DNA from 2 places in the Sphingomonas sp. BK069 genome. Region 1 is predicted to be linked to the other one. Evidence: riboswitches for the same ligand, from Rfam matches in the RefSeq annotation. Region 1 holds a riboswitch; the other holds the start of a gene.
The links. Region 1 has a riboswitch for cobalamin ahead of FHY02_RS20580 (acyl-CoA thioesterase). Riboswitches for the same ligand answer to the same signal wherever they lie in the genome.
Positions count from the first base shown of each region.

Region 2: linked by a shared signal. The riboswitch ahead of FHY02_RS19035 (TonB-dependent receptor domain-containing protein) and the one ahead of FHY02_RS20580 (acyl-CoA thioesterase) in region 1 are both predicted to bind cobalamin.

Region 1 covers NZ_JACHZH010000011.1:27,191-33,038, forward strand. The annotation lists gene FHY02_RS20565 (TonB-dependent receptor) at 1-805, shown strand, start outside; gene FHY02_RS20570 (methionine synthase) at 859-1,887, opposite strand; gene FHY02_RS20575 (putative oxygenase MesX) at 1,916-2,899, opposite strand; cobalamin riboswitch at 3,023-3,246, opposite strand; cobalamin riboswitch at 3,401-3,601, shown strand; gene FHY02_RS20580 (acyl-CoA thioesterase) at 3,707-4,480, shown strand; gene FHY02_RS20585 (ISNCY family transposase) at 5,009-5,848, shown strand, end outside.
Region 2 covers NZ_JACHZH010000008.1:108,858-114,705, forward strand. The annotation lists gene FHY02_RS19015 (acetyl-CoA carboxylase carboxyltransferase subunit alpha) at 1-696, shown strand, start outside; gene FHY02_RS19020 (Flp family type IVb pilin) at 908-1,075, opposite strand; gene FHY02_RS19025 (Flp family type IVb pilin) at 1,226-1,417, opposite strand; gene FHY02_RS19030 ((deoxy)nucleoside triphosphate pyrophosphohydrolase) at 1,463-1,876, shown strand; cobalamin riboswitch at 1,875-2,072, shown strand; gene FHY02_RS19035 (TonB-dependent receptor domain-containing protein) at 2,184-4,115, shown strand; gene FHY02_RS19040 (ABC transporter substrate-binding protein) at 4,117-4,947, shown strand; gene FHY02_RS19045 (iron ABC transporter permease) at 4,944-5,848, shown strand, end outside.

The sequences.
Region 1 (5,848 bases):
TCGCGGGGACTATTACCATTTCGTCGTTCGCGCGCGGGATGAGGCGGCGGTTCTTGCAGGCCAAGGCAGCGGCGATGATGCCATCTTCTCGCCCAAGGCATCGATCGCATACTCTCCGACCGATCAGCTCGAGTTCTACGGTAACTGGGGCCGTGGCTTCCACTCCAATGACGTGCGCGGGGCGGTCAACGTCGAGACGCCGGTGCCAGTGTTGGTGCGCGGAGACGGTCGCGAGATTGGCGCTCGCTGGCAGCTGCCCGGCTTCTCGCTCACCGCGACCTATTGGTGGCTCGATGTCGACAGCGAGTTGCGCTTCGTCGGCGACTCAAACGCAGTCGAACCGACAGGCGCCAGCAAGCGACGGGGCTATGAGCTGGTAGCGTTCTGGCGTCCCACGTCGTGGGTCGCGATCGACGGCAACTATACCGAGAGCAGGTCGCGCTACGATAGTGGCGACCGCATCCCGAACGCTTTTGAAAATGCTGCATCTGCCGGTATCGCGTTGGTCCTAAACCCATGGGAGGCGAGCGTCCGCGTCCGTCATCTCGGCCCCTATCCGCTAATCGAGGACAACAGTGTCCGCGATCGAGGCAGCACGGTCGTCAACCTCCGGGCGGCACGGAAGATCGGACGCTACGAGTTGTACGGCGAGGTGCTGAACATCCTCGACAGCCGCGATAAGGACATCGCGTACTACTACGAGGCCTACATACCTGCCTTCGACTCGGCGGGACCGACAGATGGACGGCTAAGCCGTGTCGTCGAGCCACGAACGCTGCGCTTGGGTGCCAGGGTCAACTTCTGAACTCTAGCCGGTCGCCAGCTTGGGGTAGGCCCTAAGCTGGCGATCGCGGCACTTCAGGCAACGATTTCCCGGCGAACGATCTCTGCCCCCGCGCCCAGCGCCTTCAGTTTTCCGGTAGCGACCTCACGGCTCAAAGGGGCCATGCCGCAGTTGGTAGCCGGGTAGAGTTTGTCGGAATCTACGAACCGCAGCGCATTGCGCAGCGTGTCAGCGACCTGCTCCGGCGTCTCGATCGTGTCCGTCGCGACGTCGATCGCGCCAACCATCACCTTCTTACCACGGATCAGCTCGATCAAATCCATCGGCACGCGCGAGTTGTGGCATTCGAGCGAGATGATATCGATCTTCGACTTTTGAAGATTGGGGAAGGTTTCCTCATATTGGCGCCATTCGGAGCCGAGCGTCTTCTTCCAGTCGGTATTGGCCTTGATGCCATAGCCATAGCAAATGTGGACGGCGGTCTCGGCCTTCAGGCCCTCGGCCGCGCGCTCCAGCGTGGCGATGCCCCAGTCGTTGGCCTCGTCGAAAAAGACGTTGAACGCAGGCTCGTCGAACTGGATGATGTCGACCCCGGCCGCCTCCAGCTCGCGTGCTTCCTCGTTGAGAATGCGGGCGAACTCCCACGCCAGCTTCTCGCGGCTGCGGTAATGCGCGTCGTACAGGGTGTCGATCATGGTCATCGGCCCGGGCAGCGTCCACTTGATCGGCTGATCGGTCTGGGCGCGCAGAAACCGGGCGTCGTCGACGAACACCGACGTCGGCCGCGAGACTGCGCCGACGACCGTCGGCACGCTGGCGTCATAGCGGTTGCGGATGCGCACCATCTCGCGCTTCTCGAAATCGACGCCGTCAAGATGCTCGATGAACGTCGTGACGAAGTGCTGGCGCGTCTGCTCGCCATCGCCGAGAATGTCGATCCCCGCCCGCCGCTGGTCGTCGACCGCCAGGCGCAGCGCGTCCTGCTTGCCCGCGACCAGCTCCTCGCCCTCCAGCTTCCACGGCGACCACAGGGTTTCGGGCTGAGCGAGCCACGAGGGCTTGGGCAGGCTGCCCGCAGTCGTCGTCGGCAACAATGTCGTCATGATGCAATACCTGTCGTGTGGGTGGTGTTCAGAGGCCGCAGGTCGCGGACCAGCGTTGAAGCGCCGGCCAGTGCGGTTTGATGAAATGCTCTTCGGCGAATTTGCCCTGCAGGGCGGCGAGGCGGCTGCGCTCCTCGCGATCGTAGACGATGCGGGTCAGCGAATAGTCCTGATACCTCAGGCTCGGCTGATAATGCTCCGCCGCGACCGAGTTCGCGTTGTAGATCTCCGGACGGTAGATCTTCTGGAACGTCTCCATCGTCGCGATAGTGCTTGCGAGCTCAAGGTTGGTATAGTCACTGACTAAGTCGCCGGTGTGATAAAAGGCGAACGGCGCGACACTGTGCGGCGGCATGAAATAGCGCACCTTCATGCCCATCTTCGCAAAATACTGATCGGTGGGTGAGAGTTTGTCGTCGCGATATTCGACGCCGAGGATCGGATGCACGTTGGCGGTCCGGTGATACACCTCCTTGCTCGATACGCTGAGGCAGATGACCGGGAGCTTGCGGAAATGGTCGCGGTAGGCGCTCGATCCGAGGAAAAGCTTGAACAGGTTGCCGTGCAGATCGCCGAAGCCTTCCGGCGCGCCGCCACCTCCGGCATTCAGGTGATCGGGCAGGACGACGCTGAAGTCGTAATCGCGAACATAGGACGAGAAGTTATTGCCGATCATCCCGTCGCTACGCTCGCCGCTGATCCGGTCGGTCACCGTGGTGTGCAGGATCTCGATCAGTGGAAACGCTTCGTCGTCTGCGCTGTCCCCCAGCGTGAGCGCGGCCGAGACGATCTTCAGCTCCAGCGTGTAACGATCACCCATGGGATTGTCCCAGTGCATCAGCGCGTTGAAGCGATGGTCGATCATCACCAGCGTGTTGCGTAGATTCTCCTGGCGGCGGTCCCCGCGCGCGAGGTTGGCGAAGTTGGTGGTGATGCGCGTGTTGTCGGCCGGACGGTAATCCTCGTCGAACGGGATAGTGCTGATTGAGAATGTGAACCCGCTATTCGTCATGACTCACCCAGGCTTGCGGGCGGGAGGTCAGGCGAAAGCGCGCAAGGCGTGAACAGGCCCGGATGGCGGCAAGCCACGGACCGTCGCATCAAGCGCGATCCACCGGAGGAACCCCCGTCCGAGGAACGTTATCGCGTCGAAGGCAGGTCTCCTGGCTCACGGGTCAACGCGGCGGCTCCGGCCTTCCCAGGCTCCTTGCGGGAACCCAGTGACACGAAATGGAGCCGCCACTCGCCGCTCACAGTTGCGGGGGCAGCGCCGGACTCTGCCCTGACGGACACCACCAGCTTCCCGTCTTAGCCCCATCGCCATGCCTGGAATGGGGAACCTCGACAGTGCCTTTCCACACGATCGAGCGCCGTTTGTCAATGCTGATATAAAGACATCTTTATATCTTGATGCGCGACCTGCTGCCCGCGTGGCAGCGGCAGGTGCGGCAACGGCAGCGATACCGTTCTCAGTTGGCGAGCGCCCGGCCTTGACGCGACGGACCGTTCTCTGCGACCGGGGTGAGGTCAAGGTTCCTTCGCCGCATGGCCGAAGGCTAAGACGGGAAATCGGTTCAATGCCGATGCTGCCCCCGCAACTGTAAGCGGCGAGTTGAGGTCCCCTCGTGTGCCACTGGTGTTTCGACGCTGGGAAGGCCGGGATTGCAATGACGACCCGCGAGCCAGGAGACCTGCCTTCGACGCCATAACGACCACCGGCGGGGTGCCCGGTCTGGCCGCTGCGTCGCTGCGGGAGGAGTTCAGTCGCTCCTGTTGGCCGCTGGCGTCTGGAGGCCCTCGCGACAGATTGAGGACCATGATGTCACAGGAACAAAGCAGCGCCCCCATCCAGCTGATCGACATGGTTTTTCCCGGCGATGCCAATCACCACGGCACGCTGTTTGGCGGGGTGGCCTTGGCGCACATGGACAAGGTCGCCTTTTTGGCGGCCTCGCGCCATGGACGCGCAGCCTTTGTCACTGCCTCTTCGGAAAAGATCGATTTCGCGGCACCTGCGCGGATCGGCGACATGGTGGAGGTCACGGGCCGGGTCATGCGGGTGGGGCGAAGGTCGCTGGACGTCGAGGTCGAACTGATCGCAGAGGCGCCGGTATCAGGTGAACGACGGCTGTGTACGCGCGGCCGTTTCACGCTCGTTGCCGTCGAAGCCGACAATCTCTTGCCCCCGATGGTGGAGACGGTCCTGCGGGACGCAGCGCCGCCCTTGCGAATGGTCGACATGATCTTCCCGAACCAGACTAACCATTACGGTACGCTCTATGGTGGCGATGCACTTCGTATGATGGGCAAGGCGGCTTTCATCGCCTCTACCCGACATGCCCGGTCAGTCATGGTCATGGCGGCCTCGGACCGGATCGACTTCCGCTCGCCTATCAAAGAGGGTGAAATGGTGGAGCTGACCGCCGAGGTGCGTATGACCGGGCGCAGTTCGGTGCGCATCGCCGTGGATCTTTCTGCCGAAGATCTGATAACCGGCGGGAGGCGGCATGCCGCCACTGCACTGTTCACAATGGTCTCAGTCGACGAAAGTGGTCGTTCCAAGCCGATTGCCGACGCAAAGTGGTATGGTTGATGCAGTTCTGCTCGCGTTCCTTCGGTGCCCACGAGGATGGTCTCAACGCAGCGGTCGAGCAAAACGGCCGCCTGCGGAACCTGCTTACCCGGCCCCTCGATTGCGCTTTCCTCTAGGTCCCAAGCTTTGCCGAGGATCGGAAGGCACAGCGCGTAACGAACAACCGATCTCGAGAAGCCGAGCTGTTCGACCGATCGTCTTGAATCCTGCCTTTGCCGCCATCCGCACGCGTGACCGAGCCCGCTGCTGTCGCAGCGGGTCCATGGGCGCAAGAGCCGAGAGGTCAGCGCATCAGCGGGGGCAGCGCTGCGCTGCTTGGGAGGCTACACGCTGCCCCCGCTGCCACGAGGCGGTGTCATTTCTATCTAGCGGAGAATGTGTCTTTTCTAACTGGCGGCAACACTGCGTGTAAGCGGGTGTAGACGCAACGTACAAATGGCACACTCCCGCTATTTAGAAAAGGCACAGCCGTTCTGCAGCGGGCCTCCGGTGCCATAACCATCCTCGAACATCGAGGATGTGTGAGCGATGACGGTGCTGACGATGAGTGCTGCCGAAGTGAGCCGGTTCGATACGCTGATGCGGCTCGACCGCGGTGAGATCCGGCCGGTCGATGCCATGGCGCTGCTGGGGCTGCAGCGCAGCCAGCTGTACCGCCTGCTCAAGCGCCTTCGACGAGATGGCGCGGCCGGCCTCGTGTCCCGCAAGCGCGGGCGGCCGAGCAACAGGCGGTTCAGCGAGGCTTTTCGCGACCAGGTCGTCGGCATCGTGCGCGAGCGCTACGCCGACTTCGGTCCGACGCTGGCGTGCGAGTACCTGGCTGAGCAGCATGGGATCACGCTTTCGCGCGAGACGCTGCGGCAGATGCTGATGGCAGCCGGCGTGTGGAAGGCCAAGGTCGCGAAACGCGCCCGCCTCCACCAGTCGCGCTACCGGCGCGAGTGTCGCGGCGAGCTGGTGCAGGTCGACGGGTCGGAGCATGACTGGTTCGAAGGCCGCGGTCCGCGCTGCACGCTGCTGGTCTACATCGACGACGCCACCAGCGAGCTGATGCACTTGGAGATGGCTGAAAGCGAGAGCGCCTTCTCCTACATGCGCGCGACCCGCAGCTACCTCGAGCGCCACGGCAAGCCGGTGGCCTTCTATTCGGACAAGCACAGCGTCTTTCGGAACAACAATGCGACCGCCGACAGCGACGGCATGACGCATCTCGGCCGGGCGCTGGACAAGCTCGGGGTCGAGATCATCTGCGCCAACTCGCCGCAGGCCAAGGGCCGCGTCGAGCGCGCCAATGGCACGTTGCAGGACCGGCTGGTCAAGGCGATGAGGCTGGCCGGCATCTCGTCCATCGACGAAGCTAACACCTTC
Region 2 (5,848 bases), on a different contig from region 1:
GCCGGAGACCGCGCGTTCGGCGACGACCAGGCGATCCTCGGCGGTTTCGCGACCTTTCGCGGCCAGCGCGTCATGGTGCTCGGCCATGAGAAGGGCGACGATACCGCCAGTCGGCTCAAGCACAATTTCGGCATGGGCAAGCCCGAGGGCTATCGCAAGGCGATCCGGCTGATGGAACTGGCAGATCGGTTCGGGCTGCCGGTGGTGACGCTGGTTGACACCTCGGGTGCCTTCCCTGGCATCCAGGCGGAGGAGCGCGGCCAGGCCGAGGCGATTGCGCGCTCGACCGAGGCGTGTCTCGCGCTCGGCGTGCCGCTGGTCGCGTCGATCGTCGGCGAGGGCGGCTCGGGCGGCGCGATCGCGCTCGCCAGCGGCAACCGCGTGCTGATGTTCGAGCATGCGGTCTACTCGGTGATCTCGCCGGAAGGGTGCGCCTCGATCCTGTGGCGCACCGCCGATCGCGCCCCCGATGCCGCCGAGGCGATGAAGGTCACCGCGCAAGATCTGAAGGGATTGGGCGTGATCGACTCGATCGTCCCCGAGCCGCTCGGCGGCGCGCACCGCGACCCCGCGGGCGCGATCCGCGCGCTGGGTGATTCGATCGAGCGCGCGCTCGCCGAGCTGACGCCGCTGACGCCGGGGGCGCTGCGCCAGGATCGGCGCGACAAATTCCTGCGTATGGGCCGGCTGAGCTGAGGCTTGGCGCCCGATCAGGGAGAAAAAAGGCTTCGCCTGCAACCTGCTCCGTCATCCTGAAACGACGTCAGGGTGACTCCGGTGTGAGGCTGTGCGCGTCACTGACTCGAGGGTAGTCGCAGCAGCAGGATCACGGCGCCCGCGGATCGAACAAGAAAAAGGCGACGGGACCGAGGTCCCGCCGCCCTTCATACAATGATGGACCAGCGGATTACGCGTTGGCCATCTTGCTCGTCGTGGTGCTGAAGGTGTTGTTCAGCTGGTTGCCCAGGCCCTTCATCGCACTGATGGCGGCGACGGCGACCAGCGCGGCGATCAGGCCGTACTCGATCGCGGTGGCGGCCTTGTTGTTCTTCAGGAAAGCGCGAATCTTCTGCATGTCGATCTCCGAGACAAATTGGCTTCAGTTACCCGGCCGATGAGCCTCTGAGGCTCCAGCGATGTCCGGTGTAGCTGCGGCACGGTTGATAAACACTTAAGCCTGTTCCTATGATTTCAGAATTTCCGGCAGGTTAGTTGAGGTCTTGTCTCAGCGGCCGACGAGAAGGTTGGTCGACACGGTGGTGAGGACGTCACTCAGCGCGGTGGAGACGCGGCCGAGCCCCGCGGCGATCGTCAGCGCGACGGCGGCGAGGATGAGGGCATATTCCACCGCCGTCGCGCCGCGGTCGTCGCGGCCGAGTCGCGAGAAGAGCGGGCGTCGGGTGCGAGGGCGTGCCATGGCGCGATCGTAGCGCATGGATGGTTAAGGATCGGTTCGATGACGATGCTGGTGGTCGCCGCGGCGCTGATCGACCCGGCAGGACGCTGCCTGATGCAGCAGCGTCCGGTCGACAAGCGGCACGGCGGCTTGTGGGAGTTTCCGGGCGGCAAGGTCGAGCCGGGCGAGGCGCCCGTGGACGCGCTGGTGCGCGAGCTCGCCGAGGAGCTCGCCATCGCGGTGTCGCCCACGGCGCTCGCGCCGCTGTCCTTCGCCGCCGATGCCGCGCCCGGCGCGCGTCCGCTGGTGATGCTGCTCTACGTCGCGCGCGCCTGGTCGGGTGAGCCGTGCCCGCTCGCCGCGGCGGCGCTGCGCTGGGACGTGCCCGCCGCGCTCGCCGCGCTGTCGATGCCCCCGGTCGACGTGCCGCTGCTCGCCGCGCTGCGCGAGTCGCTTGCCCGCGGCGACGCGCTGGCCTAGGGGCGCCGACGCGACAGGTTCCCCGCGAGGGGAAGTAAGAGGGAAGCCGGTAGCTTGGCTGCGATCCGGCGCTGCCCCCGCAACTGTGACCGGCGAGCCCTCTCCCGCGCGTGCCACTGGACCGATGGTCCGGGAAGGCCGGAGCCGGGGCACTGACCCGGGAGCCAGGAGACCTGCCCGTCGCGGTTGTCCTTCGCGCGGACGGGGTGTGCCGGGCGATCGAGGTCTTGTCCTCGCGTGACGACGATCGGGCGGCAGTGCCGCGGCACGGGGCCGCGCGTCCGCCCGCGACCGTGTGGGGGAAGACGTGACCATAGCCTATCGCCGCATCGCGACCGCGTTGCCACTGTTGCTGCTCGCGCCAGCAGCGCACGCGCAGAGCGCGCAATCGACCGAGGCGCTCGAGCAGGCGACCCGCGCGGGCGACGACGTGATCGTCACCGCCGCGCGCGCCGCGACGCCGGCCGACACCGTGGCGCAGGCGGTGACCGTGCTCGACACCGCGACGATCGAGCGGCGCCAGACGGTGGTGCTCGCCGATCTGCTGCGACAGACCCCCGGGATCGCGGTGGCGCGCACCGGCGGCGTCGGCGGCGTCACCTCGGTGTTCATCCGCGGCGCCGAGAGCGACCAGACGGCGGCACTGATCGACGGCGTGAAGATCAACGACCCGTCCGCACCCGGGGGCGGCTTCAATTTCGGCGAGCTGCTGGTTGGCAATATAGCGCGGGTCGAGGTGCTGCGCGGCGCCTCCTCGGTGCTGTGGGGCAGCCAGGCGATCGGCGGCGTGGTCAACATGATCACTCGCCAGCCGACCGACCGGCTGAGCGTCAACGCGCGGGCCGAGGGCGGTTCGATGGGCACTGGCCAGGCCTTCGCCAATGTCTCGGGTCGTGCCGGCGCGATCGCAGCGAGCCTGGGTGGCGGCTATTACACCACCGACGGCATCTCGTCCTACGCGCGCGGCAGCGAGCGCGACGGCTTTCGACACTATGGCGGCAACGCCAGTGTCACGGCGACGCTGGCGAGCAACGTCTCGGTCGACCTGCGCGGCTTCTATGCCAATGGTCGCACCGAGTTCGACGGCTTCCCGGCGCCGAACTACACCTTCAACGACACGCGCGAGTACAGCGACGCCGAGCAGTGGATCGGCTACGGCGGCGTCAACGTCGCGCTGTTCGACGGCGCGCTGCACAACCGGCTGGGCTATGCGCGGACCGATATCGCGCGCACCAGCTACGACCGTGATCTGACGCCGCGCGAGACGTACCGCTCGCAGGGGCAGAACCACCGGATCGAGTATCAGGGCGTTGCCGACCTCGGTGCGGTCGTGCGCGCGACCTTCGGCGCCGAGCGCGAGATCTCGCGGCTCTACACGCGCGGCTATGGTAGCACCGATCGCGGGCGGGCGCGGCTGTTCAGCCTCTATGGCCAGCTCGCGCTCACCCCGATCGAGGGAGTCACCGCGACCGGTGGCGTGCGCCACGACGACCATGACCGCTTCGGCGGCGCCACCGTCGGCGCGGCGAGCCTCGCCTGGACGCCCAACGACGGCGCCACCCTGCTGCGCGGGAGCTGGTCGCAGGGCTTCAAGGCGCCGACCCTGTTCCAGCTCAACGGCAGCACCGGCAACCCGAACCTGCGCCCCGAGCGATCCGAGGGGTGGGACGCGGGGGTGACCCAGCGCGCGCTCGATGGCGCTTTGGAGGCGAGCGCGACGTGGTTCCGCCGCGTCTCGCGCGACCTGATCAACACGCGCGCGTGCAGCCCCGCGGTGGACGGGCCGATCTGCGGCGCGCGGCCGTTCGGCATCTACGACAACGTCGCGCGCACCCGCGCGCAGGGGCTGGAGTTCGCGCTCACCTTGCGCCCGGTCGAGGCGGTGACCGTCGTCGCTGCCTACACTTATCTCGACGGCGAGAACCGCTCGCCCGGCGCGAGCTTCGGCCTGCCGCTGCTGCGCCGCCCGCGTGACAGCACCACCGTCAACGCCGACTATCGCTGGCCCTTCGGCCTCTCCACGGGGGTGACGCTCACCGCGGTCGGCGACAGCTACGACGTCGGCCAGGTGCGGCTCGACGGCTATGTCCTCGCCGACCTGCGCGCCGCGCTGCCACTGACGGAGAAGATCGAGCTGTACGCGCGGCTCGAGAATGCCTTCGACCAGCGCTACGTCGTGGCGGTGGACTATGGCAATCCCGGGCGCGCCGCCTATGGCGGGGTGCGGCTGCGCTACTGACATGGGCGCACGCGCTCCCCTTCTGCTGCTCGCGGCACCCGCTCTGGTCTCCGCCGCGACGCCGCGTGCGCCGCGCATCGTGTCGATCAATCCCTGCCTCGACGCGGTGCTGGTGCGAGTCGCCGACCCCGCGCAGATCGCCTCGATCAGCGCTTACTCGCAGGACGCGCGCTCCAGCTCGATCCCGCTCGCGCTGGCGCGGCGCTACCCGGCCAACGCCGGTACCGCGGAGGAGGTGGTGGCGCTGCGCCCCGACCTCGTCGTCGCCGGCGGCCATGTCGCCCCCGCGACCGTGGCCGCGCTGGCGCGGCTGCGCGTGCCGCTCGCGCAATTCGCGGTGCCCACGACGGTGGAGGAGAGCGTCGCCCAGGTGCGCGACCTCGCCGCGCGCGTTGGTCATCCGGCGCGCGGCGCGGCGCTGGCGGCGCGCATCGAGGCGGCGGCGCGACCGTCTCGGGTGACGCCGCTGCCCGCGCTGATCTTCGGCGCGGGCGGGCTGGTGCCCGGCGCGGGCACGCTGCCCGACGACCTGCTGACCCGCGCCGGCTTCCGCAACGCCAGCGCGACCTACGGGCTGGCGCGCTGGGACGTGCTGCCGCTCGAGCACCTCGTCGCCGCGCCGCCGCGCGTGCTCTTCTCGGTCGCCGCGGCCGAGGGCGCGGGTGGGGGCGGGGGCGAGCGCGCCGAGCACCATCCCGCGCTCCGCCGACTCGCGCCGCGGCTCATCACCTTGCCCTTGCCGGCGCGGCTGATGAACTGCGGCGGGCCGACGATCGTCGAGGCGATGGCGGTGCTGCGCGGCGCACGCACGCGGCTCGGGGAGCGTCGATGAGCCGCGCGACGCTCTGGCTCCTGCTCGCGCTGCTGCTCGCCGCGGCGGGCTCGCTCGCCGCGGGCAAGGTGTGGGTCCCGCTCGACGCCTGGACCAGCGCCGACCCGCGCTCGATCATCATCGTCGAGCTGCGACTGCCGCGCACGATCCTCGCGCTGATCGTCGGCGCGGCTTTGGGCGTCGCGGGAGCGGCGATGCAGGGCTATCTGCGCAACCCGCTCGCCGACCCCGGACTGTTCGGCGTCTCCTCGGGTGCGGCGCTGGGCGCGGTCTGCGCGCTCTTCTTCGGCTATGCCGCGCAAGCCTGGCTGCTGCCGCTCTTCGCGCTGGCGGGGGCGGCGGCGACGATGGCGCTGCTCGCGCTGATCGCGGGGCGCTCGGCCAGCCTGCTCGTGTTCACGCTCGCGGGCATGGTGCTGACGAGCCTCACCGGCTCGCTCACCGCGCTCGCGATCAGCCTGGCGCCGACGCCCTTTGTCGCCTCCGGGATCGTCACCTGGCTGATGGGCGCGCTGACCGACCGCAGCTGGGACGACGTGTGGCTCGCGCTGCCGCTGGTCGCGCTCGGCGTCGCGGTGCTGGCGCGTACCGCGCCCGCGCTCGACGCGCTGACGCTGGGCGAGACCGCGGCGCGCTCGCTCGGGGTCGAGCCGCGGCGGCTGCAGCGCGCGATCGTGCTGGGCGTCGCGCTCACCGTCGGTGCAACGGTGGCGACCGCGGGGGTGATCGGCTTCGTCGGGCTGATGGTGCCGCATCTCGTCCGGCCGCTCGCGCGCCACCGCCCCGGCGCGACGCTGTGGCCGAGCGCGCTCGCGGGCGCGCTGCTGGTGACGGTGGCGGACACGCTGGTGCGGCTGGTGCCCAGCGCGAGCGAGCTGCGGCTCGGCATCGCCATGTCGCT